Regions from separate parts of the Micromonospora sp. NPDC005194 genome, predicted to be linked through region 2. Evidence: riboswitches for the same ligand, from Rfam matches in the RefSeq annotation. Region 2 holds a riboswitch; the other holds the start of a gene.
What was found. Region 2 has a riboswitch for thiamine pyrophosphate ahead of ABZU53_RS20825 (ECF transporter S component). Riboswitches for the same ligand answer to the same signal wherever they lie in the genome.

Region 1 (15,349 bases), on a different contig from region 2:
GATCGAGGAGCTGGACCTCACCGTCCGCTCCTACAACTGCCTCAAGCGCGAGGGCATCAACTCCGTTGGTGAGCTCATCGGGCGTACCGAGGCCGACCTCCTCGACATCCGCAACTTCGGTCAGAAGTCGATCGACGAGGTCAAGATGAAGCTCGCCGGGATGGGTCTCGGGCTGAAGGACTCGGCTCCGAACTTCGACCCGGCGCACGTCGTGGACACCTTCGGCGAGGCCGACTACGACACCGACGACTACCGCGAGACCGAGCAGCTCTAGTCCGCGCTGCCGCCACAACTGAGGAGCACCAAAAATGCCCACGCCCACCAAGGGCCCCCGCCTCGGCGGCAGCCCCTCGCACGAGCGGCTGATGCTCGCCAACCTGGCGACCGCGCTGTTCCAGCACGGCAAGATCCAGACCACCGAGACGAAGGCCCGCCGGCTGCGTCCGCTGGCCGAGCAGCTCATCACCAAGGCCAAGCGCGGTGACCTCGCCTCGCGGCGGCGGGTGCTGGGTGTCGTCAAGGACAAGGACGTTGTCTACGCCCTGTTCGACCAGATCGCGCCCCGGTACTCCAACCGCCCCGGCGGTTACACCCGGATCGTGAAGACCGGTCCGCGCAAGGGTGACAACGCGCCGATGGCCATCATCGAGCTGGTGGAGGAGCTTCAGGTCGCCGAGCCGAAGGTGAACAAGAAGACCGCCGCCCGCAAGGCCGCGCAGCAGGACAAGGTCGAGGCGCTCGCCCCGGCCGAGGAGGCCCCGCAGTCGGCCCCGGCCGACCAGGACTCCGAGGCACCGGCGTCGGCGTCCGGTGACACCGACGCCGCCCGCGAGGACAGCGACGAGGCCACCGAGAACAAGGCCTGATCAAGGGCAACGTCGGGCCCGGCACCCCCATCGGGGTGCCGGGCCCGACCCGTAACAGGAGGTACGAGGTGGACGAGCGGATCCGGCTGCGGCTGGACGTCTCGTACGACGGCGTTGGTTTCTCCGGCTGGGCGCCCCAGCCGACCCGGCGGACCGTCGCCGGGGTGCTCGTCGAGACCCTGGACCTGGTCCTCGGCGCGGGCACGGCGACCGGTCTGACCGTCGCGGGTCGCACCGACGCGGGGGTGCACGCCACCGGGCAGGTCTGCCACCTGGACCTCCCCGCCGAGGTGTGGCGGCAGCACGACGGACGGCTGCTGCGCCGGCTCGCGCGGCTGCTCCCCACCGACGTGCGGGTACGGGCGATGTCGGAGGTGCCGGCCGATTTCGACGCCCGGTTCTCGGCCACCTTCCGGCGCTACGAGTACCGGGTGACCGACGCCCCGTACGGCGCCGAGCCGCTACGCCGGCACGAGGTGCTGGCCTGGCCGCGACCGCTGGACCTGGCCGCCCTGAACGCCGCCGCGGCCGGTCTGGTCGGTGAGCACGACTTCGCCGCGTACTGCCGGCGCAAGGAGAACGCGACGACGCTGCGCGAGGTGACCCGGCTGGACTGGCGGCGCGACCCGGACGGCATCCTGGTCGCCACCGTGCAGGCCGACGCGTTCTGCCAGGCGATGGTCCGCAGCCTCGTGGGGGCGATGCTCGCGGCCGGCGACGGCCGTCGGGCGGTCCAGTGGCCGGGCAGCCTGCTCGACCGGCAGGAGCGTTCCAGCGAGGTGACGGTGGCCCCGGCGCACGGGCTCACCCTGGTCGCGGTCGGCTACCCGGCCGACCCGGCCGACTACGCCCGCCGCGCCGACCTGACCCGCCGCCTGCGCGTGCCCGTCGAGGGCTGACAACGGCGGCCGCGACCTCGTCCGCCCGTCGAGAAGGCTGACGACGGCGGCAGCGGACGACGACGGGTGTGCCACCGGTCGGCGGCACACCGGTCGGGCGGAGGCGCGGATCAGTCTCCGGGCAGTTCGCCGCTGCCGCTGCCGCTGCCGCTCTGGGTTCCGCCGCTCTCGGTCGGCGCTGCCGTTGGTTGTCCGGCCGTGCGGCTGTCGGCCCGCCGTTGCAGGACGCCTCGGCTGAGGTGCGCCTCGATCATGTCGAACAGGATCTCCCGGATCTTGGTGTCGCCGGACTTGACCGCGGCTCCGTCCGCGCGGACCACCAGCGCGTACGCCAGGTAGTGGCCCCGGACCTGCCAGCCGACCCGTGCCGGGGCGGTGGCCAGGACATCCGCGTCGTCGCCGGCGGACAGCCCCCGGAACCGGCCCTGCCGGTCGTCGAGGAGTTGCCGGATCCGGTCCCGGGCCCGTTCGGCGCTGACCTTGTCGGTGAGGTTGAACAGGCCGGCGGTGACCAGGTGGTCGCCGCCGGGAGCCCGCAACGTCGCCCGGACGACCTGGTTGCAGCCGAGCCGGACCAGCAGGTCGGCCACCTCGTCGGTGGCGGCGACGGCGCAACTGCCGCTGGAGTGCGTCTTGAGGATCTCGTAGGCGGGCTGGCCGTCGGCGAGCTTCAACTCCTTGCCGGGAAAGAGTTCCTTCGCGGTGAGCGGCGCCTGGTCGGTGTCCCGCGAGTCGAGATCCTGCCGCTGCGCGGAAGCGGACGCGGCGACGTTCGGCTGGTACGTCGGGGTGGCCTGTGGCGCCGGCTTGTTGTCCACCAGCAGCGCGGCGGCGCCCAGACCGCAGAGCGCGAGCAGGACCAGGACGGCCGCACCGCCGACCAGCACCTGCCAGAGTCGCCCGCCGCCGCGCCGCGCGGGCGGCTCCACCGGCTGGGCCGAGGTGTAGACCTGGCTGCGGGGGGCCGCGACCGGGGTGCTGACGCGGGTGACCGGCGGCGGCTGGGTCGACGGCAGCATCAGCTGGTTGGGTCGGGGCAGCGACGGAGCGGGAAACCGGGACGGTGAGGGGCCGGCCGGCGGAGGCGGACCGGCGCCGAGCACGGCCAGGTCGGAGCCGGGCTCCGGGTCCTCGAATGCGTCCTCTTCGGACTCGTACCGATACACCATGTCGCCTAGAGTAGGAGCCATTGTCTCTTTAGGGGGTAATATTGGGAAATGCGGTTGTGGGCCGTGTCGTGGCCGACCCGGGCCGGTGCGAGAATTGCCGGCGTGACCGGCGACCATTACTTCACCGCGCAGCCCGCCAGCGACGCGCCGGCGCGCGAAGTCGAGTTCTCTGTCGCCGACCGCGACTACCAGCTCGTCTCGGCCGGCGGCGTCTTCTCCGCCAGCCGCCTCGACCCCGGCACCGCGGTGCTCCTGCGCAAGGCCGAGCTGCCCGCCGCCGACACCACCGGTGACCTGCTCGACCTCGGCTGCGGGTTCGGCCCGATCGCCTGCGTGCTGGCCGACGTGGCACCGGCGAGCACCGTCTGGGCGGTCGACGTCAACGCCCGCGCCCGCGAACTGACCGCCGTCAACGCGGCCCGGATCGGCGCCGCCGACCGGGTCCGGGTCAGCGCACCGGACGACGTGCCGGCGGACCTCCGGTTCGCGCAGCTGTGGTCCAACCCGCCCATCCGCATCGGCAAGGACGAGTTGCACGAGCTGTTGCTGCGTTGGCTGCCCCGACTCGCCCCGGACGGCGTCGGCTGGCTGGTCGTCGCCCGCCACCTCGGCGGCGACTCGCTGCACCGCTGGATCGTCGACCAGGGTTGGCAGGTCGAGCGGCACGCCAGCCAGAAGGGCTTCCGGGTGCTGCGGGTCACCCGGTAATTGGATGTCCCTCCCGGCCCTCGCTGGGGCAGGATCCCGGCGTGGGATACGTGGACGTGGCAGCGGTCGGGCACATCCTGCCCGACGGTCGGGAACTCTTCGCCGACGTGTCGTTCCGGGTCGGTGAGGGCGCCAAGGTCGCCCTGGTCGGGCCGAACGGCGCGGGAAAGACGACCCTGCTGCGGATGGTCGCCGGTGACCTGCCGGTGCGTACCGGCACCGTCGCGCGGGCCGGCGGGCTGGGCGTGATGCGCCAGTTCATCGGCATGATCGGCGACGAGACGACGCTGGCCGACCTGGCGCTGTCGCTCGCCCCGCCACCGCTGCGCGACGCCGGCCGCCGGCTCGCCGAGACCGAGACGGCCATGCGGGCGGCCGAGGTCCGCGGCAAGTTCAGCAGCGCCGCCGGAAAGGCCCAGCTGGCGTACGCCGACGCGCTCGGCGCCTGGGGCGAGGCCGGCGGGTACGACGCCGAGGTGCTCTTCGACACCGTCGCGACCATCGTGCTCAACCAGCCGTGGGACGCCGTACGAGACCGGCCGGTGCGTACCCTCTCCGGCGGCCAGCAGAAGCGCTTCGCCCTGGAGTTGCTGCTGCGCGGCCCGGACGAGGTGCTGCTGCTCGACGAACCGGACAACTTCCTCGACGTGCCCGGCAAGCGCTGGCTGGAGGCGCGGCTGCGCGAGTCCACCAAGTCGGTGCTCTACGTCTCCCACGACCGCGAGCTGCTGGCCCAGAGCGCCGACCGGGTGGTGGCCGTGGAGGGCGGCAGCGCCTGGGTGCATCCCGGTGGCTTCGCCAGTTGGTACGAGGCGCGGGTGGCCCGGCACGCCCGTCTCGACGAGCTGCGCCGGCGCTGGGACGAGGAGCACCAGAAGCTGCGCGAGCTGATGCTGATGTACAAGCAGAAGGCCGCGTACAACGACGGGTTGGCCTCGCGCTACCAGGCCGCGCAGACCCGGTTGCGCAAGTTCGAGGAGGCCGGACCGCCGCCCGTACCGCCGAAGGACCAGGACATCCGGATGCGGCTGACCGGCGGGCGGACCGGCAAGCGCGCGGTCGTCTGCGACCAGCTGGAGCTGGACGGCCTGACCTTCCCCTTCGACCTGGAGATCTGGTACGGCGACCGGGTGGCGGTGCTCGGCGCCAACGGGACCGGCAAGTCGCACTTCCTGCGGCTGCTGGCCCGGGGTGGCACCGATCCCGACCCGGCGAACGGGCCGGTCGACGGGGCGGGCGGGCTCGCCCCGGTGACGCACGACGGCACCGCCCGGCTCGGCGCCCGGGTCCGCCCCGGCCACTTCTCGCAGACCCACGACCGACCGGAGTTGATGGGCAAGACGCTCGTCGAGATCCTGTGGCGGGGTGACGAGCACCGCACCGGGATGGACCGGCACGCGGCGATGGGGGTGCTCAGCCGCTACGAGCTGGCCGGGCAGGGCGACCAGCGCTTCGGCACGCTCTCCGGCGGGCAGCAGGCCCGGTTCCTGGTGCTGCTGTTGGAGCTGTCCGGCGCGACCCTGCTGCTGCTCGACGAGCCCACCGACAACCTCGACCTGGCCAGCGCCGAGGCGCTGGAAGCGGGCCTGAACGCGTTCGAGGGGACGGTGGTGGCGGTCACCCACGACCGGTGGTTCACCCGCTCCTTCGACCGGTTCGTGCTGTTCCGGGGCGACAGCGAGGTGGTGGAGACCCCGGAGCCGGTCTGGGACGTGGGCTGAGCGGTCGCCGGGCGGCGGTGCGTCCGGCCGGCATAGGGTGGATCTCGTGACTGAGATGACCTATCGCCGGCTGGGCGACTCCGGGCTCGTGGTGTCCGTCGTCGGGATCGGCTGCAACAACTTCGGCCGCAAGCTCGACCTCGATGGCACCCGCGCGGTCGTGGACGCCGCCCTGGACGTCGGGATCAACCTCTTCGACACCGCCGACATCTACGGCGAGCCGCAGGGCGGCTCCGAGGAGCTGCTCGGGCAGGCGCTCAAGGGACGCCGGGACGACGTGGTGGTGGCCACCAAGTTCGGCATGGACATGAACGGCCTCAACGGTCCGGACTTCGGCGCCCGGGGTTCGCGGCGGTACATCGCCCGCGCGGTGGAGGCGTCGCTGCGCCGGCTCGGCACCGACCACATCGACCTGTACCAGATGCACGAGCCCGACCCGGGCACCCCGATCGACGAGACCCTCGCGGCCCTCGACGATCTGGTCCGCGACGGCAAGGTCCGCTACCTCGGCAACTCCAACTTCGCCGGCTGGCAGATCGCCGACGCCGACTGGGTCGCCTCGTCCAACGGCCGGGCCCGATTCATCAGCGCGCAGAACCACTACAGCCTGCTGGAGCGGTCCGCGGAGGCCGAGGTGATCCCGGCCTGCGAGCGGTTCGGCCTCGGCATGCTGCCGTTCTTCCCGCTCGCCAACGGCCTGCTCACCGGCAAGTACAAGCGGGGCGGGCAGCCGCCGGCCGGCAGCCGGCTCTCCGGCGGTGGCCGGTACGCCGACCGGCTCGCCGCGGCCGACTGGGACACCATCGAGGCGATCGAGGCGTACGCGGCCGAGCGGGGTCTGACCATGCTCCAGGTGGCGATCGGCGGGTTGGCCGCCCAGCCGGCGGTGACCTCGGTGATCGCCGGCGCCACCACGCCCGAGCAGGTGTACGCGAACGCCGCCGCCGGCACCTGGGAGCCCAGCGACGACGACCTGGCGGCGCTGCGCGCCATCCTCTGAGCGCGGCGGGCGCGTGGTCGCCTGAACGACACCGGGCCGGGCCGCTCGTCGCGGCCCGGCCCGGTCGTTTCAGTGGCGCCGGAGCGCCGGTCGGTCAGTCGTTCGGCGTGGAGGCGCGGCGGCGGCCGAACAGCATGGCCGCCCCCATCGCCGCGGCGACCAGCACGAGGCCGGCCGCCGCGAACGGCCACCAGCCGGCGCCCGCCCCGCGGTCGCCGGTCCCGTCCGCGGTCACCGCGACCGGTCTGGGGGCCGGAGGTGACTGCGCCGCCCGGGCCTGCACCGTGGCGGTGGCCTTGCCCTGCAGCGGAGCGGGGGAGTTCACCGTCACCTTCCACGTGCCGGTGGAGAGCACCGGGCCGCTGCTGTAGAACCCTTGCCCCTCGGGCTGTGGCTCCAGCTGCACCGGCCCGACCCGCTGCCCGTCCGGGCCGGTGGCGGTGAGCACCAACCGCACCAGCTGGTCCAGCCGACGGCCATCGGTGTAGGTGGCCTGGATGGTGACCCCCTCGGCGCCGTCGCCAGCCACCGTCAGCTTGAGTTTGTCGGCCTGGGCGGCCGCCGGGGCCGCGGCGAACAGGGTCAGGGCCAGTCCGGCGAACACGGCGGCGACCACCTTGCGGATACCCGTCACGGACATCTCCTCACTACGGATGAGGGAGGCCCCTCCCCGACACCGTGGCGTCGGGGAGGGGCCTCGTCGGATCAGAGCTGGCGGCCCGGAGCGAGCCGGGTGACGTCGCCACTCAGTCGCCCGGCACCCTTGACGGGTTTGCCGTCGTTCGCCTTGACCCCGGCGTTGCTGGCCGGCGTTCCGCCGAGCCGCACCGTCATGGCGTCGGCGTCGCGGATCAGCACGTCCCGGATCTCCGCCTCGGTCACCAGCTTGGTGTCCGCGGCGAGCTTCCGGAATGCGGTCAGTTCCTTGAGCGCCTTGTTGTCGTTGCCCGCCGCCTCGGCCTTACGGACGGCGTCGAGCTTGTTCGTCAGATCCTTGTGCGCCTTGGCCGAGAGCCGCCCCGTCGCCTTGAACCGGTCCAGCAGGAACTGCATGTCCCGGAACGAGGTGGTGACGAAGAACCGGACCGCCGAGGTCGTCGTGTTGCCGGCCTTGTCGGTCGCGGTGACGGTCAGCTCGTGCAGGCCGAGCGGCAGCTCGTACATGGCCTGCAGGGTGCCGCTGGCGTACGCCTTGCCGTCCAGTTGGCCGACCACGGTCGCGATGCCCGAGGTCGGGTCGACGGCCTGCCAGGACACCCGAACGTCCTGGCTGTCCCCGTAGAGCTGGCCGTCGGCGATACCGGAGACCAGCAGCGTCGGCTTGGTGCCGTCGATCTTCAGGATCGCCGACTTGAGCGTCTCGGCGTTGCCCGCCTTGTCGGTGGAGCGGTACAGCAGCTCGTGCTGCCCGTCACCGGTCACCTCGACCGGCTTCGAGTACGGCGTCCACGCGCCGCCATCCAGCGACCACTCGACCGTCTTGACTCCGGAACCGGCGTCGGTCGAGGTCAGCACCACCGGGATCGTCCCGTTGTGCCAGCCGGCGTCGTTCGCCGGAGCGAACGTCGCCGTGGTGACCGGCGCGGTGGCGTCGATCTTGACCGAGACGGTCTTCGTCGACTCCACGTTGCCCGCCTGGTCCGTCGAGCGGAATCGCAGCTCGTGCGCCCCGTCGCCGCTGACCGTCACCGGAGCGGTGTAGTCGGTCCAGGTGGTGGCCCCGTCCAGCTGGTACGCCGTACCGGCCAGTCCGCTGCCGCCGGCCTCGTCGGCGGCGGTCAGGGTGACCGTCACCGGCCCGGTGTACCACCCCTCGGTGGGGGTGCCGGACACCGCCGCCGTCGTCACCGGAGCGGTCTCGTCGGTGACCACCTTGGTGCTCAGCCGGAAGTAGTCGAACGAGGCCGTCTTCGACGCCGTCTGGTTGGCGCCGAGGGTGAACAGACCGACCTTCGGGGTGGCCCCGACCGCGCTGTTGGTCAGCGCCTCCAGCGTGGTCCAGGTCGTCCCGTCGGCTGAGTACGACGCCGTGAAGGTGTTGCCGCTGCGGGCCAGCCGCAGGTGCCACACCGCCGAGGTGAGGCTTGTGGCCTCCGGCTGCGGGTTCTGGACGACGCCGCCGATCTCGCTGCGGAACTCGATCCGCCGCGTCACCGTCTGGCCGGCCTGGTTGTCCGCGATGAAGTCGAACTTCAGGTAGTTGTCGTCGTCCGCCTGCACGAGCAGACCGGCCTGCTGGTACTGCTCGTTCAGCAGGCTGCCGTCGACAGTCGTCTCCAGGGTCCAGTCGCCCGAGGGCGCGGTCTGGAGGATGAAGTTCTTCGGCCCGGTGTTGCTGGTGCCGTAGATGTCACCGTTCGGCACGTCGATCCGCAACGCGCCACCGGTGACCCGGTAACCGTTCGGGTCCTCCCGCAGGATCGCGTCCCACCGGCACTTGTCCAGCGTGTCGCCGGTGAACTCGTCCGACGGGTCGATCGGGCCGGCCGGGGCGTCCGGCGTGACCTGGAACGAGTCGAAGGCCGCGTCGACCACTGGCGCCTCGGTGCCGCCGTTGAGCGCGAAGACCCCGATCCGTGGGTTGGTGATGCCGGCGAGCGCGGCCGACCGGCCGGCCGGGGTGAAGGTCTGCCCGTCGCCCGAGAAGGCCGCGGTCAGGTTCGTCCCGTCGCTGGTGATCCGCAGGTACACGGTGTCACCCGCCGGTGCGGCGGCGTTGTCGGCAGCGTCGTTGCGCGGCGTTCCGGCCGTCTCCCGGATGAACTCCACCCGCCGGCTGCCGTTGTAGAGCAGGTCCAGCTTGGCGTAGTTGTCGTCGTCGCCGTAGACCAGCAGGCCGGCCTGCTGGTAGTTGGCCGTCACCGGCAGGGTGACCTTGGTGGTCATCTCCCAGGCGCCGCTCGGAGCCGCCTGGAGCACCAGGTTGGTGGCGTCGTTGCGCGCGCCGTAGAGGTCACCGACCCCGGTCGGCAGCCGCAGCGCGCCGCCACTGACCGAGTAGAGCTGGTTCTCCCGGACCACGCTGGTCCACCGGCCCTTGTCGAGGCTGGTGCCGTTGAAGTCGTCCGAACGCGCCCCGAAGCAGGACGTGTCCGGCGCGTTCACCCGCACCGGCACCGTGGCGTACGACTTGGCGCCCTTGCTGTCGGTCACCGTGAGGGTGGCCGTGAAGGCTCCCACGCTGGTGTACGTGTGGCTGGCGTCCAGGGTGGACGCCGTACCGCCGTCACCGAAGTCCCAGGCGTACGTCAGCGGGGTGTCGCCCTCGGCGTCGGTGGCCGTGCCGTCGAAGGAGACGGTGACCGGCACGGTGCCGGTGGCCGGGGTCGCGGTGGCGGTGACCACCGGCGGCCCGTTCTCGGTGACGCCGCGGCCGACGAAGTCCATCCAGTTGACGTTGAACAGGGAACCCGTTCCGCCGTTCGGATCGCGGGCCACGAAGTACAGCGAGCCGCTCGCGGCACCGGTGACCGGCGCGCTCACGTCCGTGTACGTCTGCCACGCGCCGGTCGCCGGAACGGTGGCCGTGGCCACGACCGGTCCGTCGACGGCGCCCGCGTGGACCTCGATCCGACCGCCGGCGGCGGCCGAGGCGGCCCGGAACCGGATCTCGGTGATGTTCGTCAGGTCCGCCGGGACGATCGACCACCAGTCGCCGTCCTCGATGAACCCGATGTTCTGGCCGCCACCTGCGGTGTCGGCCCCGGTCTCCCGCTGCACGCCGGCGTCTCCGCCGCCGGTGCCGCCCGGCACCCGTCCGGTGGCCGTGAAGTACTCGGCCTGCTTCTGCTTGGGCTGCAGGATCTCGATGTCCCGGCCGGTGAGCGCGCCGGACCCGCCGGCCCCGCCCTTGTCGGTGTAGGTGGCCTCGAAGACCGCGAACACGTTCGCCTCGGCGCCGTGCCCGGAGGCGAGCGACGTCTGGACGGTGCCGGTGCAGCCGGTGTGCTGCTCCAGCGGGTGGGCGTGCTCGTCGTGACCGAGCAGCACCTGCAGGTTCACCCGGGCGCAGTCGATCTGCCCGTCCTCGGGGTCGGTCACCTTGACCGTGTAGCGGACCTGGTCACCCCAGTTGAAGAAGCCACCGTCCGGCGGGAACTCGATGCTCACCGTCGGTGCGGTGTTGCCCACGGTGACCGGCACGTTGGCCACCGCGGTACGGCCCTTCGGGTTGGTCACGGTGAGCTGGGCGGTGTAGTTGCCCGCCGTGGCGTACGTGTGCGTCGGGTTGGCCTCGGTGGAGGTCTGCCCGTCGCCGAAGGTCCAGGCGTAGGTGAGCGCGCCGCCGTCCGGGTCCCGGGAGCCGGCGCTGGAGAAGGCGACCGTCAACGGCGCCGGCCCCGAGGTCGGGTTGGCGGACGCCGCGGCAATCGGTGCGCGGTCGCCGGCGGTGTAGTCGATCCGGTAGATGCCGGAGTCGTCGTTGTTGCCGCCGAAGCCCGTGCCCCACTCGATCAGGTAGAGCGCGCCGTCCGGGCCGAACTCGAAGTCCATCGGCCGGATCATGCGCATACCGGTGAGCAGCTGGTTGATGTCCACCAACGACTTGCCGTCGGCGGTCATCTGCATCGTGTACATCTTGTTCTGGTTCCACTCGCCGAGCAGCGCCTTGCCGTCGTAGTAGGCCGGCCACTTGCGGGTGGAGTTGAGGTTGGCGTCGTACCGGTAGGCCGGACCGCCCATCGGGGCGCCACCGCCACCGATCTCCGGGTACCGCGCGTCACCGGCGTAGCCGTAGTCGACGGTGGCCGGGACGACCGGCGGGAGGTTGGTCAGGCCGGTGTTGTTGGGCGAGTTGTTCACCGGCGCGGCGCAGTCGAACTTCGGACCGCTCGGGCCGGACGGGAACGTGTAGTCGTTGTACGCCTCGTTCGTCCCGGTGCAGTACGGCCAGCCGTAGTTGCCGGGGGTCACGACGTTCCACTCGACCAGACCGCGGGGGCCCCGGTTCGGGTTGTCCGCGTTGGCGTCCGGCCCGTAGTCCCCGACGTACAGCGTGTCGGTCTTCGGGTCGGTGCCGATCCGGAACGGGTTGCGGAAGCCCATCGCGTAGATCTCGGGACGGGTCTTCTCGGTGCCCGGCGCGAAGAGGTTGCCGGTCGGAACGGTGTACGTCCCGTCGTCCTCCGGGTGGATCCGGATCACCTTGCCGCGCAGGTCGTTCGTGTTGGCGGAGGTGCGCTGCGAGTCGTAGTCCTGACGGCCCGGCCGCTCGTCGAGCGGCGAGTACGCGTTCGACTCGAACGGGTTGGTGTTGTCACCGGTGGCCAGGTAGAGGTTGCCGGCGCTGTCGAAGGTCATGCTGCCGCCGGCGTGGCAGCAGGTGTTGCGCTGGGTGTCGACCCGCAGCACCTGCTTCTCGCTCGCCGGGTCGATGGTGTCGCCGGTCACCGTGAACCGGGACAGCAGGTTGCGGGTGACGCCGTCGTTCGGGGCGTAGTAGAGATACACCCACTTGTTGGTGGCGAAGTCCGGGTCGAGCCGGATGCCGATGAGGCCGTCCTCGTTGCCGGTGAAGACGTCCAGGTCGACGGCGGTGACGGTGCTGCCGGTGTCGGGCTTGATGATCTGCACCCGGCCGTCGCGCTCGATGTAGAAGACCCGCCCGTCGGGGGCGATGTCCAGCTCCATCGGGTTGCTTGTGTTGCTGTCCAGCGTGACCTTCTCGAAGCTGGACGTCTTCGAGGCGCCGCAGTCGGCGTCGACCACGCCGGCCGCCGTCTGGATGCCGCCGAGCAGGTGCTTGAGGAACTCGGGCTCGGCGTACGACTCCCGGGTGTGCCCGCCGCCGGTGTACCAGGAGCGGCCACCGTCGAAGTCCTGGCACCACGCGGTCGGGTGGTCGGCGCCCATCGCGCCGGCGCCCGGGGTGTAGCTCTTCTCGTCCAGGCTGGCCAGCACGTGCACGTCCGGCCGGGGGTTGGTCTGGAAGTTGTACCACTCGTCGAACCGGGACCAGCGGTCCGGCAGTTCGGCGGTGGACGGGTGGGCGTGGTCCTCCACCTTGACGGTGGCCTGCTGGTTCTGCGGGTGGTTGGCGAAGTACGCGCCGACCAGGTCGCCGTACCAGGCCCAGCTGTACTCGGTGTCCGAGGCGGCGTGGACGCCGGCGTAACCGCCGCCGGCCCGCACGTAGCGCTCGAAGGCCGCCTGCTGGTCGGCGTCGAGGACGTCACCGGTGGTGGAGAGCCAGATCACGGCCTTGTACTTGGCGAGGTTGGCGTCGTTGAACGAGGCGCCGTCCTCAGTGGTGTCCACTGTGAACCCGTTCGCCGCGCCGAGCTGCTGGATGGCGGCGATGCCGGTGGGGATGGAGTCGTGCCGGAAGCCGGCGGTCTTGGAGAAGACCAGGACGGAGTAGGGGTCGGCCGCTGCGGCCTTCGGTGCCTTCGGCACCACCTGGGTGACCGGAGCCGCGGCCTGCGCGTCTCGCGGGGGGACCTGCGCCGCGGCCGGAGCCGCCTGCGCCGGCGACCCGAGCAGGGTCGTCGAGGCGAGCGCTAGGGAGAGCAGGGTAGCGGTGAGTGGTAAACGGGTACGACGAGAACGGGACACGCCGCCTCCAATGTCGCGGTGGACAGGAATCGCGGGGGCCGGCTGCCGAAGACCGTCCCGGATGGAGCCGGCGGGGAGGCCGTGCCAGGGCGTCCCCACCGGCATTTTGTCGAATCGCTGAACAAATTAATTCTGGTGTATCCATGTCGGGCAAGATGCCGGCCGGTAACGGTTCTGCAACGGCGTGCGACATTCCGAACAGGACCGGAGAAAGTACCCCATCGATGGAGCCGTGTCCGGCCGGCGGCCGCTCCCTTGGCAGACCGGCGGAAGTGTCGTACGGTGACAAGCAAGTAACCCACGGGAGCCCGGTGTACCGGGCTGAGAGGGGGGCTGACAGCCCCCGACCGTCGAACCTGATCCGGGTAATGCCGGCGCAGGGAGGAGTGTTGCCGTGCCGTCCCTTGGACGACTGCATCTCATCACCGACACCCGACCCGGGCGTGACCCACTCACCGTGGTCCGGGCCGCCCTCGCGGCGGCCCGCGCCGACCTCGTCGTGCAGGTCCGGGTGGAGGACTCCGCGACCGATCGCGAGGCGTACGACCTGGCCGGCCGGGTGCTGGCGCTCTGCGCGCCGTACGGAGCGACCTGCCTGGTCAACGACCGGCTGCACGTGGCGCTCGCGGTGGGCGCCGCCGGTGGGCACGTCGGGGCCGACGACCTGCCGGTCGCCGCCGCCCGGCACGTGCTCGGCCCGACCGGAGTGCTCGGCGCCACCGCACGCGCGCCGCAGACGGCTGTCGAGGCGGTCACCGCCGGGGCCAGCTACCTGGGCGTCGGCCCATGCCACGCCACCAGCACCAAGAACGGCCTGCCGGATCCCATCGGGCCCGCGGGCGTCCGCGCCGTCGCCGACGCCGTCGACGTGCCGGTCATCGCGATCGGCGGGGTGACCGCCGACCGGGTGCCGGCGCTGCGGGCCGCCGGGGCGTACGGGGTGGCGGTGGTCGGCGCGCTCTCCGACGCCGCCGACCCCGCGCGGGCGACCGCCGACCTGCTGCGGGCGCTGGCGTGACGCGCACCGATGTGGCGGTGGTCGGCGCGGGCCCGATCGGACTGGCCATCGCGTGGCGCTGTGCCATCCGGGGGTTGCGCGTCGAGGTGCACGACCCGGCTCCCGGGTCGGGGGCATGGGCCGTCGCCGCCGGCATGCTCTCCCCGGTCGCCGAGGCGTACTTCGGCGAGCGGCGGCTGACCGAGCTGCTGGTGGCGTCCGCCGCCCGCTGGCCCGGGTTCGCCGCCGAACTGACCGAGGCGAGCGGCACCGAGATCGGCTACCGGACCGAGGGCACCCTGATGGTCGGGCTGACCGGCGACGACCTCGCCGAGGCACGCCGGCTCTGGGCGTACCAACAGGGGTTGGGTCTGCCGGTGACGCCGCTGCGCCCCAGCGAGCTGCGCGACCGCGAACCGGCGCTCGCCCCTCGGGTGCGCGGCGGCGCGCTCGCGCCCACCGACCACCAGGTCGATCCCCGGTTGCTGGTGCCGGCGCTGCGAACGGCCGCGCAGCGGGCCGGCGCGGTGCTCGTGCCGCAGCCGGTCCGGCGGCTGTCCGACGTGGACGCGGGGGTCACCGTGGTCGCCGCCGGCTGCGGGGCCGCCGGGCTCACCGGCCTGCCCGTGCGGCCGGTGAAGGGCCAGATCCTCCGGCTGCGCGCGCCCGGCGGCGTCGCGCCGGGCTTCCGGCACGTGATCCGGGGGTACGCCGACGGCGAGCACGTCTACCTGGTGCCCCGCGCCGACGGCGAGGTGGTCCTCGGCGCGACGGTCGAGGAGCGCGCGGACACCAGCGTCACCGCCGGCGCGGTGCTGCGGCTGCTGCGCGCCGGTGTCGACCTGCTGCCCGAGCTGACCGAGTACGACCTGGTCGAGGCGGTCGCCGGCCTGCGGCCCGCAACGCCGGACAACGCGCCGATCCTCGGGCCGCTGCCCGGCCGGCCGGACGTCCTGGCCGCCACCGGGCACCACCGGCACGGCATCGTGCTCACCCCGATCACCGCCGAGAAGATCGCCGACCTGGTGACCACCGGAGTGCCCGACCCGCTGCTCGCGCCCTTCGGCGCGGACCGGTTCGCCGTCGCGTCGTCGACCGGGACCGGCGACGCGGCACGGCCCGACGCGGGCGACGTGAGCGGACGCCGGTTCGCCGTCGCCTCTCCGGCCGGCGACGCGGCACGGCCCGGCGCGGGCGACGTGAGCGGACCTGGACGGACGACCGAGGAGGACCTGTGGAGTTGACGGTGAACGGGGCCGGGCGCAGCGTCCCCGGCGGCGCGTCGGTGGCCGACCTGGTCCGCGACGTCGCCCCGCACCAGCGTGGCGTCGCGGTCGCGGTCAACGGCGAGGTGGTGCCCCGGGCCGGCTGGCCGGGCACGGTGCTGCGCGACGGTGACCGCGTCGAGGTGCTGACCGCCGCGCAGGGCGGGTG
Region 2 (15,349 bases):
GCCGGCGCCCGGTTTGAGCAGGCCGCCGAGCAGCAGCGCCAGGGTGGACTTGCCGGCGCCGTTGGGTCCGCGTACGGCGAGTGCCTCTCCGGCGCGTACCGCCAGGTCGGTGGGGCCCAGCCGGGGCGGCAGGCCGAGCCGGTCGGCGGTGAGCAGCAGGTCGCCGGGGGCCGCGGTGGCCGTGCGGGGCGCGATGGGGTGACCGGGCACCCAGACGCCCTCGGCGGCGAGGGCAGCGCCGTGCGCGGCGAAGACCGCCTCGGGCGTCCCGTCCGCGCGGACCCCGCCGCCGGGCTCCAGGACGACCACCCGGTCGACCAGTGGCAGCGCCTCGGCGACCCGGTGTTCGACCAGGATCACTGTGGTGTCGGCGTCCAGCGCGCCCGCCACCGCGCCCCGGACCAGGGCGGCCCCGTCCGGGTCGAGGTTGGCGGTCGGCTCGTCGAGCAGCAGCAGGCCGGGCCGCAGGGCAAGCGCGCCGGCCAGGGCCAGGCGTTGCTGCTCGCCGCCGGAGAGCGCGGCAGTGCTGCGGTCGCGAGGGTACGGGAAACCGACCCGCCGCAGCGCTTCGTCGACCCGGGGCCAGATCTCGTCCGTCGGCACGCCCCGGTTCTCCAGCCCGAACGCGACATCGTCGCCGCTGCGCGCCATCACCAGCTGGGTCTGCGGGTCCTGGAAGACGATGCCGACCCGTTCCCGCGCCTTACGGGGGTCGAGCCCGTCGATCTCGACGGTGCCCTCCTGCTCACCGGAATCCTCGGGCAGCAGCCCGGCCAGCGCGGTGAGCAGGGTGCTCTTACCGGCCCCCGAGGGCCCGAGCAGCAGCACCCGTTCTCCGGCCTCGACCCGCAGATCCACCCCGCGCACAGCCCAGGCCCGCCGCCCGGCATGCCGCCACCCGAACCCCCGCAGCAGTACCCCGCCCACCCAACACCCCCTCCCTGCCACTCCCTGCCACTCCCGGCCGTCCTCCCGCCGTCTCCCCGCCGTCTCCCCGCCGGTGATCAAGAGGTTTGCGTCAGAATTCCGGCTTCCGTTGACGCAAACCTCTTGATCACGGGGACAGTCGCGCCCTCAGATGAGGGCGCGGTTTCGGCCTACCGGGAAGCGGTCCAGCGCGCCGGTGTTGGCCAGGGCGCGGGTGAGCAGCCAGCCGCCCACGCCAGCGATGATCGTGGCGCTGACGATGGTGAGCAGGGCGTACGGGATGCGGTAGTCGCCCAGCGCGTAGTCGACGTTCCAGACGAAGAAGTCGAACAGCGCCGCGCTGAGACCGGTCAGCGCGCCGGCCAGCACGGCGGTCGGCAGCCGGTACGACCGGTACCGGAAAGCGGCGAACGCCAGCTCGGCCCCGATGCCCTGCACGATGCCCTGGGGGATCACCGTGCCGGCCCACTGGCTGCCCAGCAGCGCGGAGACGACCGCGGCCACCGTTTCGCAGTAGAGCGCGGCGCCGGGCTTGCGGATGACCAGGCCGCCGACGACGGCCGGCAGCAGCCAGACGCCGTAGATCAGCGTCTGCGCGGGCGGGAAGAAGGCGAACGCGCCCTCGGTGGCGCTCCAGACCAGGCCCCAGGCCCAGAAGATGACGCCGAAGGCGACCGCGATCACCGAGGCGACCACGATGTCGATGGTGCGCCAACGGCTGGTGGTGTTGTCCATGCTGTGCTCCCAGTTCAGTGGAACGAACCAGGAGAAGACGCACGCCGCGCGCCCGGTGGCACCGGACTCACGGCGCGGCTGGAGGTCGACCGAACTCCCTGCGCTGGCATTACCCAGATCAGGTTCGAGGGTCTGCGGGCGTGCCCGCACTCTCAGCGCTGTGCGCTCCCCTGTCGGATGTGAAGTTGTCTCGGTGACGCTAGCACCGACCAGGGGTAACGGCCCAGCAGGGCATTCGGCCGCCCGCGCATCAGGGCCGGCGCTCGGCCGGCTGGGTAGGCTGCCGATCATGCAGGTCGACGCGCGAGGTCTCACGTTCGAGATAGGCACCGGCGGCCCGGCCGACGGCATTCCCGTCCTCCTGCTGCACGGCTTCCCGCAGCACAGCGGCGAGTGGGACGACGTCGTGCCGGCACTGCACGCCGCCGGGCTGCGCACGTACGCGCTGGACCAGCGGGGCTACTCGCCGGGTGCCCGGCCGGAGGCGGTGGTCGCGTACCGGATTCCGGAACTGGTCGCCGACGTGGTGGCGGTGCTCGACGCGCTCGATGTGGACGCCGTCCACCTGGTCGGCCACGACTGGGGCGCGATCGTGGCCTGGGCGGTGGCCGCCGCGCACCCCGAGCGGGTCCGTACGTTGACCGCGGTGTCCGTGCCGCATCCGGCGGCCATGGCGCACGCTCTCGCCACCGACGGCCAGCAGAAGGCGCGCTCGTCGTACATCGCGCTGTTCCGCAAGCCGGGCAAGGCCGAGAAGGTGCTGCTGGCGTGGCACGCGACGGCGCTGCGCAAGATGCTCGGCGGGGTGGGTGACGCCTCCCGGGTGGACCGCTACGCCGACCCGATGCGCGAGCCGGGTGCGCTCACCGCCGCCCTGAACTGGTACCGGGCCATGTCCCGTGCCGACCTGGCCGGCGTCGGCCCGGTCGCGGTACCCACCACCTACGTCTGGAGCGACCGGGACGTCGCCATCGGGCGGACCGCCGCCGAGGCGTGCGAGGCCAATGTCACAGGTGACTACCGCTTCGTACCGCTGCCCGGGGTGAGCCACTGGATTCCGGACGCCGCACCCGCCGCGCTGGCCGAGGCGGTCCTGGCCCGGATCGCCGGGACGGCCTGAGCCGTGCCGTGCCGAGACGCGCCGGGCCAACGAGCGCCGGGCCAACGAACGCCGGGCAGACGGGCGCCGGGTGGGCCGGCGCCGGGCGGAGGAGCGCCGTGACGGCACCTGCCGGCGGGCCGGACACCCGTCGCTCGCTCGCCGCGCAGCTGCGCCTGCTGGGTGTACGCCCCGGCTCGACGCGGGCGACTTCGGCGCGTTGGGTCGGGACCTGGAGGCCACCGGGGCGGTGCGCTGCGGCCCGGTGGGCGCGGGGACGGGGAGGTTGGTACGCCAGCGGGCGGCGGTCGACTTCGCGGTGCAGTGGATGGCCCGCAACCGGACGACGGAGGACGCATGAGTGTGAGCGCCGAGGACTACCTGGCCGTGGTGACCGAGACGATCGGCCGGGTGGCCGCCAGCCAGCGGGATGCGGTCGGGCGGGCCGCCGATCTGATCGCCGAAGCGGTACGCGCCGACGGGGTGGTGCACGCCTTCGGCACCGGGCACTCGGAGGCCCTCGCCATGGAGATCGCCGGTCGGGCGGGTGGTCTGGTGCCCACCAACCGGATCGCGCTGCGTGACCTGGTGCTGCTCGGCGGCGAACCGGCCGATCGTCTCGGGCCGCTGCTGGAGCGGGACCCGGCGGTGGCGCACCGGCTCTGGGAGCTGGCCCCCGTACAGGCTGCCGACGTCTTCGTGCTCGCGTCGAACTCCGGGGTCAACGGCGCGATGGTCGAGTTCGCCACGCTGGTCAAGGAGCATGGTCATCCGCTGGTGGCGATCACCTCGGCGCAGCACTCCGGCCGGATGACGTCCCGCCACCCGTCCGGGCGCAAGCTGGCCGACCTCGCCGACGTGGTGCTCGACAACGGCGCACCGTACGGCGACGCGACCCTGCCGCTGCCCGGCGGTGGCGCGGTCGGCGCGGTCTCCTCGATCACGGCGGCGCTGCTGGCGCAGCAGATCACCGTGGAGGTCGTCGCCCGGCTGCTGGCGGCGGGGGAGCGGCCCCCGGTCTACCTGTCGGCGAACATCCCGGACGGCGACGCGCACAACACGGCCCTGGAGGCCAGATACGCCGGCCGGATCCGCCGCGGCTCCTGACCCCCGGCGGCGCGGGCGATGGCGCGACCCGGGCGGCTCGGCATGGCGCGGGCGGGCGACGGCACGGCGGGTGGCGCGGGCGGCTCGGCTTGGGGCGGGCGGGCGACGGCGTGGCGACCGGGCGATGACCGGCGGGCGACGGGGAGATGGCCGGAACGTGTCGTGAGCCTGTTTCGCGCTCGGCCGTGTGGGGCATTGGCGTTGCTGCCGGCGGCTGGGACCGCCGGCAGTACCGTCTGACCGGAGGTAGCGCGTGTCCAAGGAGACCGAGAAGCAGCGTTGGCAGCGCAACTTCGCCGACCTGTTGCAGGAGCTGCGGGTCGCCCAGACCGGCGTGCAGATCCTCTTCGCCTTCCTGCTCACCCTGCCGTTCAGCAACGGGTTCACCCGGACCAGCGAGTTCCAGCGGGACGTCTACATCGTCGCGCTGCTCGCCGCGGCCGCCGCCACCGCGATGATCATCTCGCCGGTGGCGTTCCACCGGGCGCTGTTCCGTCAGGGGCGCAAGCCGGAGCTGGTGCGGTTCGCGCACCGGATGGCCACCGGCGGCCTCGCCTTCATGCTGATCGCGATGGTCAGCGCGGTCCTGCTGATCACCGACTTCGTGCTGGACCGGCCGATCGCGTTCCTGCTCAGCGCGCTGGCCGGGCTCTGGTTCCTCCTGTTCTGGGTGATCCTGCCGTTCGCCCGCCGCAACTGGGGGGACGACGACATCGACGACGACGATGACGACCCGGACACGCTCAGCGGCCGCTGACCCCGCCGGAGCAGCGAGCAGACGATCCGCACGCAGCGCTACCCCTGGGTAACAACCGGGGGTAGCGTGACGGTAGTCGCGCACGTCGACGCAGCCGCAACCGAGGTTCGAGGGGGCAGCCGTGACCACGACGCAGAATGGCCGACCGGCACCGGACGGCCCCGACTCCGAAGCCGGCAGCGTCACACCGGGCAGCACCGGGCCGTTGCCGGCGGAGGCGGGGCAGGTCTCCGAGAAGGAGGCCCGGCAGGTCGCCGAGGCCGCCCGGGAGTCCACCTGGGATCGGCCCAGCTTCGGCAAGGAGCTGTTCCTCGGGCGGTTCCGGCTCGACCTGATCGATCCCTGGCCCCGCTCCGACCCGGACGACGTGGCCCGCGCCGAGGAGTTCCTTGGTCGGTTCCGCGCCTTCCTCACCTCCGAGGTGGACGGCGCGGCCATCGAACGGGACGCCTCCATTCCGGACGCCGTGTTCCACGGGCTGGCCGACCTCGGCGCGTTCGGCATGAAGATCGACCGCAAGTACGGCGGCCTCGGGCTGAGCAACCTGCACTACTGCCGGGCGCTGATGCTGGCCGGCTCGGTCAGCCCGGCGATCGGCGCGCTGCTCTCGGCCCACCAGTCGATCGGGGTGCCGCAGCCGCTGAAGATGTTCGGCACCGCCGAGCAGAAGCAGCGCTTCCTGCCCCGGCTCGCCGCGGGCGAGGTCTCCGCGTTCCTGCTCACCGAGCCGGACGTGGGCTCCGACCCGGCCCGGCTCGCCACCACCGCCGAGCCGACCGAGGACGGCACCGGCTACCGACTCAACGGGGTCAAGCTCTGGGCCACCAACGGCATCGTCGCGACCCTGCTGGTGGTGATGGCCCGGGTGCCCGCCGCCGAGGGTCGGCGCGGCGGGATCACCGCGTTCGTGGTGGACGGCGACAGCGCGGGCATCACCGTGGAGCGGCGCAACGAGTTCGTCGGCCTCCGTGGTCTGGAGAACAGCCTGACCCGGTTCCACGACGTGTTCGTGCCGGCGGAGAACGTCATCGGCGGTGAGGGCAAGGGGCTCAAGATCGCCCTGACCACGCTGAACACCGGTCGGCTCTCGCTGCCGGCCATGTGCGTGGGCGCCGGCAAGTGGTCGTTGAACGTGGCCCGGGGGTGGGCCGCCGACCGCGTCCAGTGGGGCCGGCCGGTGGGCGAGCACGAGGCGGTCGCCCAGAAGCTCTCCTTCATCGCCGCCACCACGTACGCCATGGAGACCATGCTCGACCTGTGCTGCCTGCTCGCCGACGATGACCGCAACGACATCCGGATCGAGGCGGCGCTGGTCAAGCTGTACGCCAGCGAGATGGCCTGGAAGATCGCCGACGAGCTGATCCAGATCCGGGGCGGGCGCGGCTACGAGACGGCCGACTCGCTGGCCGCCCGCGGCGAACGCCCGGCCAACGTCGAGCAGGTGCTCCGCGACCTGCGGATCAACCGGATCTTCGAGGGCTCGACCGAGATCATGCATCTGCTGATCGCCCGGGAGGCGGTCGACGCCCACCTCTCGGTGGCCGGCGACATCATCGACCCGGAGGCGGGGCTCGGCCGCAAGGCCCGCGCCGGCGCCCGTGCGGGCGCGTTCTACGCGAGGTGGCTGCCCACCCTCGCGGTCGGCAAGGGCCAGAGCCCGTCGGCGTACGCCGAGTTCGGGCCCCTGGCCGCGCACCTGCGCCAGGTGGAACGGTCGTCGCGCAAGCTGGCCCGGTCGACGTTCTACGCGATGTCCCGCTGGCAGGGAAAAATGGAACGCAAGCAGGCGTTCCTCGGGCGCGTCGTGGACATCGGCGCGGAGCTGTTCGCGATGTCCGCCGTCTGCGTCCGGGCGTCCGCCGAGCGCGACACGCGGCCGGAGAACGTCGAGCTGGCCGACCTGTTCTGCCGGCAGGCCCTGGTCCGGGTGGACGCGCTGTTCACGGCACTCTGGGACAACACCGACTCCGTCGACACCGCCGCGGCCAAGCGGATCCTCGCCGGTCGCTACGCCGGGCTGGAGGAGGGGGTCGTCACCCCGTCCGACGAGTTGCCCTGGGTGGCCCGCTGGTCGCCCGGCCCGTCCACCGCCGAGGACGTCCGCCGCCGCATCCCGCCGAAGCCGTAACCTCCGACCCCGCGGCCTGACCCCCTGCGGCCCGCCCGCCGGGCCGCCCCTCGCCGCTGTTCGCGCCGGCCGGACTGGTCGCGTTGGCCGCGCTTGCCGTGCCGGCCGCGCTTGCCGTGCCGGCGTTTGCGCGTGCCGTGCCGCCGCGGCGTGGCCTGGCTGCCCGGCGCGCTGTCAGCGGGCGACCGCCCAGGCCAGCACCCCCGCCAGGATCAGACCGTTGAGCCCGGCCAGGGCGAGGTACGCCGCGGGTGGGATCTTCCTGCCCCGACGGACGAGGGAGACCAGGACGGCGGCGTAGCCGAGCAGCAGTACGGCGATGACGATCAGGAAGTAGAACACCCGAAGACCTTAACGGCCGGCGTGCCGCACGCAGGTTGTGGCACGCGACGGCAGCTGGTGGTCGATCCACACCAGGTCGCCGAGGTGGGGGCATCCGGCGGCCCGGACAGACCCACATCGGCGATCTGGTGTGGATCAAGCCAGGGGCGTACCGCAGGTTCAGCGGCCTCTGCTGCGCAGGCCGAGTTGGCGTAGCTCCAGGGCGGCCAGGGCCTCGACGGTGTCGTCGTCGCCACGTCGCCACGCCTCGGCGACGTCCGGCGCGATCCGGGTCAGCCGGCCCAGCGGCTGGGTGGCCAGCGCGCGTAGCGCGAGCAGATCCCGCCCGGCCGGCCCGGCGGCCAGCTTCGCGGCCGATCCGGCCCGGCGCATCCAGCGCAGCCGCAGCGGCAGCCAACCGAAGAGCACCAGGCCGAGCGGGAAGATCAGCACCGCGACGGTGAGGGCGAGGGCGAGCTGGTCGACCAGGTGCTGCTGGTCGCGGCCGGCGTCGGCGAGACCCCGGGCGGCGTCGGCGGCCCGCTGGAAGGGCGCGGTCAGCTCGTCACCGACCAGCGGCACCCGCCGGACCTTGCCGCCGGCGTCGGCGAGGTTGTCGGCGAGGCCACTGCCGGCGCCCTCCAGCTTCTGCCCGGGTACGGCGAGCTTCTGCACCAGGTCGTGCAGCCAGAGCGCGGCGCGGATCGCGACGTACACCCAGGCGACGACGAGCAGGTCGGTGAGCAACTGGCGGACGGCGGTCGGAAACCGATCGGCGTAGATCTTCACGCCGGACAGCGTGCCACGAACGGTCCCCGCCCGGCACCCGTCGATCGGTGGCCGGGGTGACCCCGGCCCGGGGGCGCCGCAGGCTCCGCTCCCCGCCACCGACGCCCGGCCGGGGGATCGGCGATCAGGCGAGCCGCAGGCCCCCGAACGCGACGGTGTCGCCCACCGGCTGGACCGGGCGGAACCGAAGGTCGGCCACGCTGGTCAGCGGACGCAGGCCGGGCAGGTGCCGAAGATCTCCAGGGTGTGGCTGACGTCGGCGTAGCCGTGCTGCGCGGCGACCCGGTCGGCCCAGCTCTCCACCGCGGGGCCGGCCACCTCGACCGTACGCCCGCAGGCCCGGCAGACCAGGTGGTGGTGGTGCCCCTCGCTGCACCGGCGGTAGAGGTGCTCGCCGCCCGGCGGGCGCATCACGTCGATCTCGCCCGCGTCGGCCAGCCCCTGCAGGGTGCGGTAGACAGTCGTGAGGCCGACCCGCTCACCGCGCTGCCGGAGCATCGCGTGCAGGTCCTGGGCGCTGTGGAAGCCCTCCATCTCGCCCAGCAGCGCGCTCACCGCCGAGCGCTGCCGGGTGTTGCGCACCGCGGCGCCGCTCTCGCTCATGATCCCTCCCCGGCGTGGCTGACCGCATCCGCCACGATGTGCGCGACGTGCTCGTCGACCAGGCTGTAGGCGATCTCCCGGCCCCGGCGGGAGCCCCGCACCACGCCCGCCCCGCGCAGCACCCGCAGGTGCTGGGACACCAGCGGCTGTGCCGCGCCCAGCTTCTCCACCAGCTCGTGCACGCACCGCTCGCCGCTGGCCAGCTCGCTGACGATGGCCAGCCGGATGGGCGCCGACAGGGCCCGGAGCAACTCGCTGGCTCCGTCGAAACCCTCGTAGCCTGTTGCGCTGGTCATCTTGCAACGGTAACCAATACCACCGACATCCGCCGATCGGGCTCAGTGCAGGACGACCTCGTGCGGTTCCGGCGCCGGTACGGGGGCCGGCGCGGTGCGGCGGCGTACCGCCCGCCAGAGCGCGCCAGCCACGGCCACCACCAGGAACGAGGCGATCGCCAGCAGCACCACCGAGGCGCCGGGCGGGGTGTCGGCGGTGGCCGCCACCCAGACGCCGGAGCCGGCAGCGAAGAACCCGAGCGCCATCGCGGCGGCCATCGTGCTGCGGAAGCCCCGGGTGACCTGCTGGGCGGTGGCCACCGGAACCACCATCAGCGCGCTGATCAGCAGCACTCCGACGGCCCGCATCGCGATGGTCACCGTGACCGCTGTGGTGACCGCGATCAGCAGGTTGAGGGTGCGCACCGGCAGGCCGGACACGCGGGCGTACTCCTCGTCGTGGCTGATCGCGAAGAGCGCCGGCCGCAGCACGATCATGGTGAGCAGGATCGCCGCGCCGAGCACGCCGACGGTGATCAGGTCGGTGGTCGAGGTGGAGAGCAGGGACCCGAACAGGTAGGCGTTGAGGTTGGCGCTGGTCGCGTCCGAGAGGCCGACCAGCAGGACGCCGCCGGCGATGCCGCCGTAGAAGAGCAGCGCCAGGGCCAGGTCGCCGGAGGTCCGCCCGCGCGCGCGGACCACCTCGATGGCGATCGCGCCGACCGTGGCGACGATCACCGCCACCAGCACCGGCGAGCGGTTGAGGAGCAGGCCTGCGCCGACGCCGGTCAACGCCACGTGGCCGATGCCGTCGCCGATCAGCGTCAGTCGGCGCTGCACCAGGTAGATGCCGAGCGCCGGCGCGGCCAGGCCGATCACCAGCGCGCCGATCAGGGCGCGTTGCATGTAGGGGTACTGGAAGAGTTCCATGGTCAGTTGCTCCACAGCCCGGCGGGCTCGTCGGGACCGTGCGGGTGCACGTGGTCGTGGTCGGGCTCCGCGTGGTGGCCGGCCGGGTCCGGAACCGGGCCGTCGTGACAGACGCCGCCCTGGTGGACGACGACCGCCCGGCTGATCACCGGTCGCAGCGGGCCCAGCTCGTGTGCCACCAGCAGCACCGTCCCGCCGTCGGCGACGAAGTCGCGCAGCGCGCCCGCGAACGCCTCCTGGCTGGCCGCGTCCACCCCGGCGGTGGGCTCGTCGAGGATCAGCAGCTCCGGCCGGCCGGCCAGCGCACGGGCGATCAGGGTGCGCTGCTGCTGACCGCCGGAGAGGGTGGACACCGGGTCGGTGGCCCGGTCGGCGAGCCCGACCGCGCGCAGGGCCGCGTCGACGGCGGCCCGGTCGGCCGCGCCGGGCGGGCGCAGGATCCCGCGGCGGGCCAGTCGGCCGGACGCCACCACCTCGCGGACGGTGGCGGGCACGCCTCCGCCGGCGCCGAGGCGCTGCGGGACGTACCCGATGCGCTGCCACTGGCGGAACTGGCGCAACGGCCGGTCGAAGAGGGTGATCGAGCCGGCGGTGAGCGGCACCAGGCCGAGGATCGCGCGGATCAGCGTGGACTTGCCGGAGCCGTTGGCGCCGAGCACCGCGACCACCTCCCCGGCGGTCACGGTGAGCGAGACGTCCCGGAGCACCGGGCGGCCGTCGTAGCCGACCGCGCCGTGCTCGACGGTGATGACGGGGGTGCTCACGAGCAGCTCAACGCCGTCCGCAGGGTCTGCAGGTTGGTACGCATCACCGAAAGGTAGTCCGAGCCGCTGCCCGCGGCGAGTCCTTCGATCGGGTCGAGCACCGCGGTCTTCGCGCCGACCTGACCGGCGATGGTCTCGGCGACCTTCGGGCTGACCAGCGCCTCGAAGAAGATCGTGGTGGCGTGGTGCGCCTCCGCATCCTCGATGACCCGGGCGAGCCGCTGCGGCGAGGGCTCGACGTCCGGGCTCAACCCGGTGATGCCGACCTGTTCGAGCCGGTAGCGGTCAGCCAGGTAGCCGAACGCGGTGTGGCTGGTCACGATCTCCCGCCGCTGGCAGGTCGCGAGGCCCTTAGTGAACTCGCCGTCGAGGGCCGTCAGGTCGGCGCGCAGCGCCGTGGCCCGGGCGGTGTAGTCGACGGCGTGGTCCGCGTCGACCTCGCCGAGCCGCTGGGCGAGCTGGTCGCCGATTGCGGCGAGCCGGGTCGGGTCGAGCCAGACATGCGGGTCCTTGGCGTGAGCGTGCTGCTCCTCGCCCTGCTCCTCCGCACCCTCGTGGTTGTGGCCGCCGGCGCTCGCGTCCAACAGCGGCTGCACGCCGGCCACGTCGAACACCCGGGCGTCGTCGTCCTGCGCGACCGTCTCGTCCACCGCGGGCTGGAAGCCCTTCAGGTAGACGATCAGCTCGGCCTCGGTGACCTGGCCGACCTGGCGAGGGCTCAGCTCCAGGTCGTGCGGCTCGGCGCCGGGCTTGGCCAGGTTGGTCACGTGGACCGCGTCACCGCCGACGCGCTCGGCGATGAACTGGAGTGGGTAGAACGCGGCGACCACGTCGACCCGTTGGGGATCGGCGCCGGCCGCGCCGCCGGTGGAGCAGCCGGCGACGGCGCCCAGGGCGAGCAGGGCGGTCGCGGCGGCCAGGACGCGGGACGTGGTGCGGTTGGTCATGTCCCCAACTGTCCGTGGTAACGACAATGATTGTCAAAAACGCATGCTTGCATGTCAGAGCAGCTTCGCGAGGCCCACCGTGACCAGCAGGGTCAGCATCAGCAGCCGGATCAGCCGGGTCTGCGGGGCCTGAACCGGCCAGGTGGTCGCCAACAGGGCGATCAGGGCGGCGGCGAGGGCCAGCGTCAGCAGCCCGCCGACCACCCCCGGCGTGAAGAACGCCACCAGCACCACCACAAGGGTGAGCAGGAACACCGACGTCGGGTTCGCCACGGCCAACCGGGCCAGCAGAGGGCGCTGCGTACGCTGCATCCCTCAGACTCTACGAGGAGGAACCCCGTGCTGGTGACCAACCGGTTCGTGGTCGACGTCGATGTCGCCGACGGCTTCACCGAACGGGCGCACGCCGCCCTCACCGCGCTGGCCGCCTGCCGCGGCTACCTGCGTGGCCAGTTGGTCCGAGCCCTGGACGACCCCCGGTACTGGTCACTCGTCACCGAGTGGGAGTCGGTCGGCACCTACCGGCGGGCGCTGGGCGCCTTCGAGGTCAAGGTGACCGCGGTGCCGTTGCTCGCCGAGTCGGTCGACGAGCCGTCCGCGTACGAGGCGCTGGCCAGCGCCGCGCCCGGGGGAGCCGTGGTGGTCGCCGAGAGTGATCGGGCTGCTGGTCCTTACCGCTGAGCCGCCGGGCACTACCCTGCTCCTATGACCGCACCCGCCCCGCCGCCCGGTCCCGGTGTGGCTCCGCCGTTCGCCGCGCCGCCCACCGAGGGCCGCCGGACCCGGCTCTGGATCGGCCTCGGCGTCGGCGCCCTCGCCGTGCTGCTCTGCTGTGGCGGAGGAGGCGCGGCCGTCGTCGGCCTGGCCGTGAGCGGCGTGCAGGCGGTACGCGAGCAGGGCCGCACGGTGACCGGCGACTACTACCAGGCGCTCGTCGAGCGAAACTACGGCCGGGCGTACGACCAGCTCTGCGACGACGCGCAGCGGCGCGAGTCCCGCCCCGAGTTCGAGCGGCGGGCGGCCGCCGAGCCGCAGGTCACCGCGTTCCGGGTGGGTGAGGTGGACACCACCAACCTGACCGTCGGAGTCGACGTGACCCTCGACGGCGGCGACCGGGAGCGACAGCAGGTCAGCCTGGGCCAGGACGGTCAGACCGGCGGCATGGAGGTGTGCGGGGTGAGCTGACCCGCCCCCGGTATTCTGCTGGGCTCGGGACGCCGGTGGTCGTACCGTTGTCCCGAACCGACCCGATCCATCCACATCTCGCCCCCGCCGACCGCCAGCCGGCGTAGGAGGAAACATGCCAGTCGACCGTATCGACGCCGTCGTCAGCCTCGCCAAGCGCCGAGGCTTCGTCTTCCCCTCCAGCGAGATCTACGGAGGCACCCGATCGGCGTGGGACTACGGTCCGCTCGGTGTGGAGCTGAAGGAGAACGTCCGCCGGCAGTGGTGGAAGACCATGGTCCAGCAGCGCGACGACGTCGTCGGCCTCGACTCCGCGGTGATCCTGGCCCGCAAGGTGTGGGAGGCGTCCGGCCACATCGCCGAGTTCGTCGACCCGCTCACCGAGTGCCAGTTCTGCCACAAGCGGTTCCGGGCCGACCACCTGGAGGAGGCGTACGAGGCCAAGCACGGCCACCCGCCGGCCTCGCTCGCCGAGATCAACTGCCCCAACTGCGGCAACAAGGGCACCTTCACCGAGCCCAAGATGTTCAACGGCCTGATGAAGACCTACCTCGGCCCGGTGGAGAGCGACGAAGGGCTGCACTACCTGCGCCCGGAGACCGCGCAGGGCATCTTCGTCAACTACAAGAACGTCGAGACGGTCGCCCGCAAGAAGCCGCCGTTCGGCATCGCGCAGACCGGCAAGTCGTTCCGCAACGAGATCACCCCGGGCAACTTCATCTTCCGGACCCGCGAGTTCGAGCAGATGGAGATGGAGTTCTTCGTCGAGCCGGGCACCGACGAAGAGTGGCACGAGTACTGGCTCCAGGAGCGCTGGAACTGGTACCTCGACCTCGGCCTGTCGGCGGACAACCTGCGCCTGTACGAGCACCCTGCCGAGAAGCTCTCGCACTACTCGAAGCGCACTGTCGACATCGAGTACCGCTTCCAGTTCGGCGGGACCGAGTTCGCCGAGCTGGAGGGTGTCGCCAACCGCACCGACTTCGACCTCTCCACGCACAGCAAGCACTCCGGCGTCGACCTGTCGTACTTCGACCAGACCAAGGGCGAGCGCTGGATGCCGTACGTCATCGAGCCGGCCGCCGGTCTGACCCGCGCGGTGCTCGCCTTCCTGCTGGAGGCGTACGACGAGGACGAGGCGCCGAACACCAAGGGCGGCGTCGACAAGCGCACGGTGATGCGGTTCGACCCTCGGCTGGCCCCGGTGAAGGTGGCGGTGCTGCCGCTGTCCCGCAACGAGGCGCTGTCGCCCAAGGCGAAGGACCTCGCCACGCTGCTGCGCAAGCGCTGGGTGGTGGAGTTCGACGACTCGCAGGCGATCGGCCGCCGCTACCGCCGGCAGGACGAGATCGGCACCCCGTTCTGCGTGACCGTCGACTTCGACACGCTGGACGACAACGCCGTGACGGTGCGCAACCGGGACACCATGGGCCAGGAGCGCGTCTCGCTGGACCAGGTCGAGCGTTACCTGATCGAGCGCCTCCCCGGCTGCTGAGACGGTGGGCACGGGGTCCCGGCCGACGCGGAAAGCGCCGGTCGGGGCCCCGTACACTTGTGCGGTGACCGCCTCGACCGTTCCCGCGCTGCGCCCGTTGGCCCTCGGGCCGTACCAGGTGTCGCCGCCGGTGGTGCTCGCGCCGATGGCCGGGATCACGAACGTCGGGTTCCGCCGGCTCTGCCGCGAGCAGGGCGGCGGCATCTACGTCTGCGAGATGATCACGACCCGTGCGCTGGTCGAGCGCAACCCGAAGACGCTCCGCATGATCGCGTTCGGCGACGACGAACAGCCGCGCAGCCTCCAGCTCTACGGCACCGACCCGGAGGTCACCGCCGCCGCCGTGCGGATCGTCGTCGAGCGCAACCTGGCCGACCACATCGACCTCAACTTCGGCTGCCCCGTACCCAAGGTCACCCGGCGCGGCGGCGGCGCGGCGCTCCCGTGGCGACGCCGGCTCTTCGCCCGCCTGGTGCGGGCCGCGGTGGACGCCGCCGCACCCTCCGGGGTGCCGGTCACCGTGAAGATGCGCAAGGGCATCGATGACGACCACCTGACGTACGTCGAAGCGGGGCTCGCCGCCCAGGACGCCGGCGTCGCCGCGGTGGCCCTGCACGGGCGGACGGCCGCCCAGCGCTACTCGGGCACCGCCGACTGGGACGCGATCGCCACCTTGAAGCAGGCCCTCGACGTGCCGGTCCTCGGCAACGGCGACATCTGGGAGGCCGACGACGCGCTGCGGATGGTCGCCCACACCGGGGTCGACGGCGTGGTGGTCGGCCGGGGCTGCCTCGGCCGGCCGTGGCTCTTCGCCGACCTGGAGGCCGCCTTCAACGGTCGGCCCGAACGGCGTCTGCCCAGCCTCGGCGAGGTGGCGGTGACCATGCGCCGGCACGCCGAGCTGCTCGTCGACCAGTTCGTGGCGGGCGCCCGCAACCCCGCCCGGGGTGAGCGCGACGGCTGCACCGACTTCCGCAAGCACGTCGCCTGGTACCTGAAGGGCTTCCCCGTGGGCGGCGAGCTGCGCCGTTCGCTGGCGATGATCGAGAGCCTGGCCCAGCTCGACGACCTGCTCGGCAAGCTCGACCCGGCGGAGCCGTTTCCGGTGGCCGCACTGGGTCAGCCGCGCGGGCGTACCAACTCGCCGGGCAAGGTCTTTCTCCCGGACGGCTGGCTGGCCAGCCGGGACGACGACACCGTCCCCGAGGGCGCCGAGATGGACGACTCCGGCGGCTGACCCGCAACCGGCTGTGTGCGCCATGGCGCGCGGTAGCCGCGTCGGACCAT

Region 1: it holds a riboswitch for thiamine pyrophosphate, as region 2 does, so the genes downstream of both, thiE (thiamine phosphate synthase) here and ABZU53_RS20825 (ECF transporter S component) in region 2, are expected to answer to the same signal.

Annotation. Positions count from the first base shown of each region.
Region 1 is NZ_JBEXIA010000047.1:27,537-42,885, forward strand. Features, by position in the region: gene ABZU53_RS28550 (DNA-directed RNA polymerase subunit alpha) at 1-274, shown strand, start outside; gene rplQ (50S ribosomal protein L17) at 309-866, shown strand; gene truA (tRNA pseudouridine(38-40) synthase TruA) at 935-1,765, shown strand; gene ABZU53_RS28565 (hypothetical protein) at 1,876-2,934, opposite strand; gene ABZU53_RS28570 (methyltransferase) at 3,037-3,642, shown strand; gene ABZU53_RS28575 (ATP-binding cassette domain-containing protein) at 3,684-5,363, shown strand; gene ABZU53_RS28580 (aldo/keto reductase) at 5,401-6,363, shown strand; gene ABZU53_RS28585 (hypothetical protein) at 6,458-6,997, opposite strand; gene ABZU53_RS28590 (ThuA domain-containing protein) at 7,069-12,918, opposite strand; TPP riboswitch at 13,209-13,318, shown strand; gene thiE (thiamine phosphate synthase) at 13,313-13,936, shown strand; gene thiO (glycine oxidase ThiO) at 13,933-15,159, shown strand; gene thiS (sulfur carrier protein ThiS) at 15,150-15,349, shown strand, end outside; gene ABZU53_RS28610 (thiazole synthase) at 15,347-15,349, shown strand, end outside.
Region 2 is NZ_JBEXIA010000024.1:83,464-98,812, forward strand. Features, by position in the region: gene ABZU53_RS20820 (ABC transporter ATP-binding protein) at 1-927, opposite strand, end outside; gene ABZU53_RS20825 (ECF transporter S component) at 1,075-1,662, opposite strand; TPP riboswitch at 1,740-1,844, opposite strand; gene ABZU53_RS20830 (alpha/beta fold hydrolase) at 1,952-2,782, shown strand; gene ABZU53_RS20835 (AAC(3) family N-acetyltransferase) at 2,853-3,122, shown strand; gene ABZU53_RS20840 (SIS domain-containing protein) at 3,119-3,868, shown strand; gene ABZU53_RS20845 (DUF6328 family protein) at 4,122-4,625, shown strand; gene ABZU53_RS20850 (acyl-CoA dehydrogenase family protein) at 4,747-6,753, shown strand; gene ABZU53_RS20855 (hypothetical protein) at 6,928-7,095, opposite strand; gene ABZU53_RS20860 (hypothetical protein) at 7,255-7,863, opposite strand; gene ABZU53_RS20865 (Fur family transcriptional regulator) at 8,068-8,466, opposite strand; gene ABZU53_RS20870 (metalloregulator ArsR/SmtB family transcription factor) at 8,463-8,762, opposite strand; gene ABZU53_RS20875 (metal ABC transporter permease) at 8,805-9,671, opposite strand; gene ABZU53_RS20880 (metal ABC transporter ATP-binding protein) at 9,674-10,435, opposite strand; gene ABZU53_RS20885 (metal ABC transporter substrate-binding protein) at 10,432-11,382, opposite strand; gene ABZU53_RS20890 (hypothetical protein) at 11,437-11,694, opposite strand; gene ABZU53_RS20895 (antibiotic biosynthesis monooxygenase) at 11,722-12,063, shown strand; gene ABZU53_RS20900 (hypothetical protein) at 12,088-12,567, shown strand; gene ABZU53_RS20905 (glycine--tRNA ligase) at 12,683-14,062, shown strand; gene dusB (tRNA dihydrouridine synthase DusB) at 14,127-15,299, shown strand.